DNA from 3 places in the Pseudomonas sp. GW823-FHT06B06 genome. Region 2 is predicted to be linked to each of the others. Evidence: riboswitches for the same ligand, from Rfam matches in the RefSeq annotation. Region 2 holds a riboswitch; each other region holds the start of a gene.

Region 1 (2,260 bases), on a different contig from region 2:
CCGCAAGCCGCCGCCACCAACGCGCGAGTCAGGCGGTAGTTCCAGACAATGCCCTCATCGATAGGATCGAGGGCATACCCGGCCATCCACAGTTTGTTGGCCAACACCTGGAACACCACGCCGGGTTCGATGCGGGTTTCACCGATGGCCACGCCGGCGATCACGGCCACGAGCAGCATCACCAGTGCAAGCAGAGTGCGAATCAGCGTCGCGGTCATTTTGGCAGGTCGTAGCGGTTGATGGCCGTTGCCAGCGATTCGAGACCGTCGAACATTCTCAAGCTGGCCTGCATGGCCATGGCGTCGAGGATAATGATGCGGTTGTTTTTCACCGCGTCCATGTTGCGGGTCACGGGATCGCTGCGCAGGAATTGCAGTTTCCGTTGATAGTCGTCAGCCGGGAAACGCCGGCGATCCATGCGGGCGATGACCAGGAATGTCGGGTTGGCCTTGGCGATGGTTTCCCAGCCAACGGTTGGCCACTCTTCGTCGGACTGCACCACATTGCGCACGCCCAAGGTGCCCAGCATGAAGTCGGGGATGCCCTTGTGCCCGGCGACATAGGGATCGATGTCCAGGCTGGCACTGGAAAACCAGACCAGCGCGCTGGTGTGCGTGAGGTCTTTGCCTTGCACCGCGGCAATGGACTTGGCCAGGCTGGCCTGCAGTTGCGCGTTCAGTTGCTGCCCGCGCGCCTGGACATCAAAAATCTCGGCCAGTTGGGTAATGCTTCTGTAGAGACTGTCAATGCGAAACGGCTGCAGGCGGGTGCCGTCGGCCCCCACCAGGTTGTCCTTGGATTCGCAGTCCGAGGGCATGAGATAGGTTGGAATCTGCAGTTCGTGAAACTGCTCGCGGGTAGCGACTGCGCCTTGCGGGCCGACCATCCACTCAAGTTCGACAGCGACCAGTTCCGGGCGCTTGCCGATGACCGACTCGAAACTCGGCTCGTTATCGGCCAGGCGTTCGATCCTGTCGTTTTGCCCCTTGTATTTGCCCAGCACATCATTGAACCACAGCGAAGTGCCGACCAGTTTGTCACCGAGTCCCAGGGCGAAGAGCATTTCGGTGCCGGCCTGGCCGATAGTCACCGCCCGGACAGGGGCGTGCGTGAACGTCAGTGTGCTGCCGCAGTTCTCGATCGTCAGCGGGTAATGAGTAGGGGAGGCACAGGCGAGGGCAGAAAGTCCCAGGCCGGTGACGAGGGTGAAAAAGCGCGGCAACAGCATGATGCAATCTCCATTTGAACCGTACACGCAGCCAGGGTGCAAGGTCTGGAAAACACATCATCGAGCGCTGCCGAAAACAGCAGTGCAAGGCCCATCACCTGAGTGACGCCCGCGCAGATGTCCTTCCCGGACACCCCGCCGGTTAGTGATTTGTTGCTTGGCCGGCAGGTCTCCTGACTGATGCGTCATGGCGTGCTCCAGCCTTCCCGGGAATCGATCCCAGTGGCAGTTCAGGAGCAGGCTCGGCACCTACAGTTGCGGGGGCAGTTCCGTTTGATGCGTTGGCAGCATCACGGATTCCCTATTAATCCCGTTTGGGAACCGGCGGCGGCATGGTAGTCGATCATGCCGCCCGAGGCGAACCCATCGCCTGATCAGAAGTATTTGAGCCAGGCGATATCGCGACGACGCGCCTTCAATGCGGCGAACCAGCGCACCGGTGGATACAGCGTTGCCGCCAGGAGCACGGCGATCAGCCATACGGCACCTATGCCGTCGAAGCCGAAGTAGTCGCCCTGGTTCAGGCCGAAAAATGCCGCGCTGAGCAGATAAAGCATTTTCAGCACATACAGATGGAGCAGGTAGAAAAACATCGGTGCCGCGCCAAATACCGCCAGGATGCTGATCCATTGGCGCTGCCGGGCCCGCTCGAAGCCAAGCAGCAGTAAAAGCCCCACGCCCAGTGTCAGGCACAGGAACAGCAGGGAAGGGGGGTACTTGGTGATGTTGAAGAAACTCATGAGGGTTTCTGTCGTGCTTTCATGAACCACCCACTGCGCTTCGCCATAACCGTTGACCAGGCGCAGGGCGATGAAACCGATCAATGCACAGGCACCTGTCAGCAACAGATAACGCTGACGCATTGCGAACGAGGTAGAGCGTGCGAACCACGGACCGATGCAGTAACCCAGGGCGATGACGCCGATCCACGGCAGCACGGGGTAGGAGGTGCGCAGGCGCAAGTGGTCGGAGAATTCGATCCAGCCGCGATCATGCAAAATCGCCCAAGGCAGGTGCAGCGCCGATCCGGGC
Region 2 (2,260 bases):
TGCATCGGGTTGGCCAGGCGCACGCTTGGGTAGTCGTCGGGCAACTGCTGCGCCGCTTCGGCAAGCAACGCCAGGCTGGAGTCGCCGCTGCACAGGATAACCAGCTCGGCGGGGGTTTGCCCTAGGTCGGCAATGTTGTCATCCGACACGAATCCGCCGGGCTGGGTCCTGAGCAGGTGCATGGGTTACACGCTGAGCGCGGCGCGCAATTGCGCTTCGAGCGTTGTGGCGTCCAGCGCCTGGCCAATCAACACCAGACGGGTGGTGCGTGCTTCTTCAGCGCTCCACTGGCGGTCGAAATGCTTGTCGAATCGGGTGCCCACGCCCTGGATCAGCAGGCGCATCGGTTTGTTCGGGACCGCGGCGAAACCTTTGACGCGCAGGATGCCGTGCTGCACCACCAGTTGGGTCAGCGCATCCATCAGCAGGCTTTCGTCGGATGCCGGCAGTTCGATGGAGATCGAATCGAAGGCATCGTGGTCGTGATCGTCTTCGCCTTCATGGTGGTGATCGTGATGGCTGTGACGGCTGTCGATGTGTTCTTCGGACCCGGCACCGAGGCCGATCAGCACGTCCAGCGGCAGGCGCCCGCTACTGGCTTCGATGACTTTCACCGCTGGCGGCAGTTCCTCGGCGACTTCCAGGCGTACGCGTGCCAGGTCTTCAGGGCTGATCAGGTCGGCCTTGTTGAGGATCACCAGGTCGGCGCTGGCCAACTGGTCGGCGAACAGCTCGTGCAAAGGCGATTCGTGATCCAGGTTCGGGTCGAGTTTGCGCATGGCGTCGACTTGATCCGGGAACGCGGCGAACGTGCCAGCCGCGACGGCCGGGCTATCGACCACGGTGATCACCGCGTCTACGGTGCAGGCACTGCGAATTTCCGGCCACTGGAAGGCCTGGACCAAAGGTTTTGGCAGGGCCAGGCCGGACGTTTCGATCAGGATGTGGTCTAGGTCGCCACGACGGGCCACCAGTTCGCGCATCACCGGGAAGAACTCTTCCTGTACGGTGCAGCACAGGCAGCCGTTGGCCAGTTCGTAGACACGGCCGTTGGCCTCTTCTTCGGTGCAACCGATAGAGCACTGCTTGAGGATTTCGCCGTCAATGCCCAGCTCGCCGAACTCGTTGACGATCACCGCGATGCGGCGGCCTTGGGCGTTGTCGAGCATGTGCCGCAGCAAGGTGGTTTTGCCCGAGCCGAGGAAGCCGGTGACGATGGTGACGGGGAGTTTGGCCAGTGTTTTCATCGGATGCCCTTTGGCAAGGTGGCGGGCATACGGGACGAGAACCGGCAACGCACACGCGCGCAGGAAGCGTTCGCCACCGGATCACCCCGCCCGGTTGTAGTGAGAATCTGTATCGAGGCAGGTCTCCTGGCTGACGGCTGGCCAGTCGTTGGACTGGCGGTTGCTGCGCCTTCCCGCGCGCGCCATGGCTGGCGCATGCAGTGGCATGGCAGAAACTGAACCGTTCACAGTTGCGGGGGCAGCCGCGGCATTGACCGCGTTCCCTTCTTAGCTTCGACAAACGCCGAAGAACCTCGAAAGCGCAAGGCTACGCATGGTATCGGGGCGGGTCAATGTTCACATGATTCCTGCGGTGCGCCCTTCGCGAGCAAGCCCGCTCCCACACTTGAGGGTCTGCCCTGAAGGAACTCGGTCAAATGTGGGAGCGGGCTTGCTCGAAGGGAACAACTCGATGTTCAAGTGAGAACCCTTGCCAATTGACGCCCGCCCCCCGCCCATGCTCTCCTACGCATCTTGTTACGGGTGCCCTTCACAGGGTGAAACGGGAAACCGGTGAATCATGTGCTTTACTTCAGGCCATGTCAGTCCGGTGCTGCCCCCGCAACGGTAAGCGAGTGAAGCGTCAGATCCACTGTGCCAATGCGGCATGGGAAGGTGACGCTGGAAGGTTCAGGCTAACGCCTGCGCCCCTCGTGAGCCCGGAGACCGGCCCGCAACACAAAGTGACCATCACCATCACTTCAATCAACAAACCCGCGGTGGGCGGGCGCTGTTCGGACTTCTGCGCGCTCGGTCGTGCGGAGTTCTGCTTGCGCTCTTATTCCCCGCTGACCGAACAGAGGGAAGCGCCATGTCGATTATCAGCAGCACCGGCCACAGCAATGCCGCCAGCAGCACCACTACCCTGTCCCAACGCCTGACCGCGGCGATTTTTGCGTCAATCCTCGGCGCCAGCCTGGTGTATTTCGCCGGTTTCTCGCACATCGAAGCAGTGCACAACGCCGCACACGATA
Region 3 (2,260 bases), on a different contig from region 2:
CACGCCGGCAAACGGCAAGTCCGGCTGATAACGCGCCAGGCCCAGGGCCAGTGCGCCGAAGGTCTGGGCCATGGCGGTGCCGTCGATCACAGCGAGCACCGGCACGCCGAAATGCCGCGCCAGGTCAGCGCTGGACGGCGTACCGTCGAACAGCCCCATGACGCCTTCGATCAGGATCAGGTCAGCGTCGCCAGCGGCCTCCCACAACAGGCGGCGACTGTCCAGCTCGCCGACCATCCACATGTCCAGTTGATACACCGGCGCACCGCTGGCGCGTTCGAGGATCATCGGATCGAGAAAGTCCGGGCCGCACTTGAACACGCGAACCTTACGGCCCTGGTTACGATGCAACCGGGCCAGCGCAGCGGTCACGGTGGTCTTGCCCTGGCCGGACGCCGGCGCAGCAATCAGCACCGCCGGGCAACGTCGAGGCTGGTTCACAGCTCCACGCCTTTTTGCGCCTTGATACCGGCCTGGAAGGCGTGCTTGATCATGCCCATTTCAGTGACGGTATCCGCCAGTTCAACCATCTGCGGCTTGGCGCCGCGACCAGTAACCACCACGTGCTGCATAGGCGGACGCGCCTGCAAATCGCTGAGCACCTGATCGAGATCGAGGTAGCCGTGCTTGAGGGCGATGTTCAGTTCGTCCAGCACCACCAGGCCGATGGACGGGTCGCGCAGCAGTTGCTGCGACACCGCCCAGGCCGCTTCGGCAGCCGCGATGTCGCGCTGGCGATCCTGTGTTTCCCAGGTGAAGCCCTCGCCCATCACATGAAAACGCACCTGCTCGGGAAAGCGCCGGAAGAACAGCTCTTCACCGGTGCTGTTACGCCCCTTGATGAACTGCACCACGCCGCACTGCATGCCATGCCCCATGGCACGCGCCAGCATGCCGAACGCCGAACTGCTCTTGCCTTTGCCATTGCCGGTCAGCACCAGCAGCAGGCCACATTCGTTTGGGGAATTGGCGATGCGTTCGTCGATCACGGCCTTTTTGCGCAGCATGCGCGCCAGGTGACGTTCGTCACGATCAGGATTGTCAGACATGGGGGAGCTCTCCGTTGAGGCAGGATTAACGGCGGGCAGGCACAAGAATAGACGGCAAGAAGCCTGGCATCGCCCACCGTGATGCCGCTTGGATGGATCAGGCCGGTCTCCGGGCTCATGAGCGGCGTGACGCCTCGCTGCGCGCCTTCCCGCATCGATGGATCGACGCAGTGGCTTCAAGCGCAGTTTTCACTCATTTACCGTTGCGGGGGCAGCGCCGGGATCGCAGGGCTTCATCGACTGAAGCGCTCACTCACCGGCTTCCCTGTTTCACTCTGTCGACCCAAGCCACAGAGCACCTGAAACAAGCGGCGAAGGTTAGAGGGTTGGGGGTGGAGCGTCAATTGAAGACAGGGTGCCGGAACGAATAACTGCCAACCATTCATAAAATGACGTCAATCTTGTGTCACACTCACTTCAGCGATATCAATTTGCCACAATCTCACAACACAATAATAAGGTGAGCCCTATGCAAGGCATGATCATCAGTAATCCGAAGCTGGAATTCCTGCGTCCGGTGCTGGAGCGCTGGTTCGACTGTATCGATCGTTATAACGCCGTTCGCGGCGACAACGAGACACCCTACTGGCTCGATGAAAAAGCCAACCTCGGCCTGCTTTCTGCCGCGGCTTGGATGGCTGAGATGGTCACACTGCAACAATCGCCCACGCGCAAACAGACCGAAGAAGGCGAACGCAACGGCCGCGCCGACCTGTTTATCGCCACCACCGAAGATCGCGCCTGGCTGCAGGCCACGCAGCGCTGGCCACGCGTTAACAGCCTGAACCTGACCCAGGCCTTGCTGGACATCACCAGTGACGCGAAAAAAATCAGCTACGCCAGCGACCTGAGAATCGGCTGCCTGTTCGTCGCTCCCCACAAGAGCCAGCAAGGCGCCACCCCGGAGGAACTCCAGGACATGGTCGATGACCTGCAAAAGGAGCATTGCTGCGCCGTGGCCTGGTATTTCCCCTATGCCTATCGCAAATTGCGCAATGAAGCCGGTCACTATCACCCAGGCATTGCCGTGTTGCTCAAGGAAGCTCGCGGCTAAAGGTTGAACCATCGGGCTTTGCCGCTTCTCTATGATTTAAGTCACTGCATTCATAGGGAAGGTCAGCAATGCGCACATCCGAGCTGGTTTTCGTCATCGCATTAGCGGGAGGGCTCGTCGCCTGTGGCGAAACCGCCCGCTTGCAAGTCACCGACGG

The links. Region 2 has a riboswitch for cobalamin ahead of cobW (cobalamin biosynthesis protein CobW). Riboswitches for the same ligand answer to the same signal wherever they lie in the genome.
Region 1: it holds a riboswitch for cobalamin, as region 2 does, so the genes downstream of both, AC1Q8Q_RS17755 (ABC transporter substrate-binding protein) here and cobW (cobalamin biosynthesis protein CobW) in region 2, are expected to answer to the same signal.
Region 3: it holds a riboswitch for cobalamin, as region 2 does, so the genes downstream of both, cobO (cob(I)yrinic acid a,c-diamide adenosyltransferase) here and cobW (cobalamin biosynthesis protein CobW) in region 2, are expected to answer to the same signal.

The regions. Positions count from the first base shown of each region.
Region 1 is NZ_JBXAHO010000018.1:19,564-21,823, forward strand. Features, by position in the region: gene AC1Q8Q_RS17750 (FecCD family ABC transporter permease) at 1-218, opposite strand, end outside; gene AC1Q8Q_RS17755 (ABC transporter substrate-binding protein) at 215-1,228, opposite strand; cobalamin riboswitch at 1,375-1,569, opposite strand; gene AC1Q8Q_RS17760 (acetyltransferase domain-containing protein) at 1,603-2,260, opposite strand, start outside.
Region 2 is NZ_JBXAHO010000003.1:303,616-305,875, forward strand. Features, by position in the region: gene cobN (cobaltochelatase subunit CobN) at 1-182, opposite strand, end outside; gene cobW (cobalamin biosynthesis protein CobW) at 186-1,247, opposite strand; cobalamin riboswitch at 1,347-1,558, opposite strand; cobalamin riboswitch at 1,751-1,975, shown strand; gene AC1Q8Q_RS04375 (CbtB domain-containing protein) at 2,098-2,260, shown strand, end outside.
Region 3 is NZ_JBXAHO010000019.1:25,108-27,367, forward strand. Features, by position in the region: gene AC1Q8Q_RS18405 (cobyrinic acid a,c-diamide synthase CobB) at 1-441, opposite strand, end outside; gene cobO (cob(I)yrinic acid a,c-diamide adenosyltransferase) at 438-1,049, opposite strand; cobalamin riboswitch at 1,133-1,367, opposite strand; gene AC1Q8Q_RS18415 (hypothetical protein) at 1,519-2,103, shown strand; gene AC1Q8Q_RS18420 (PQQ-dependent sugar dehydrogenase) at 2,172-2,260, shown strand, end outside.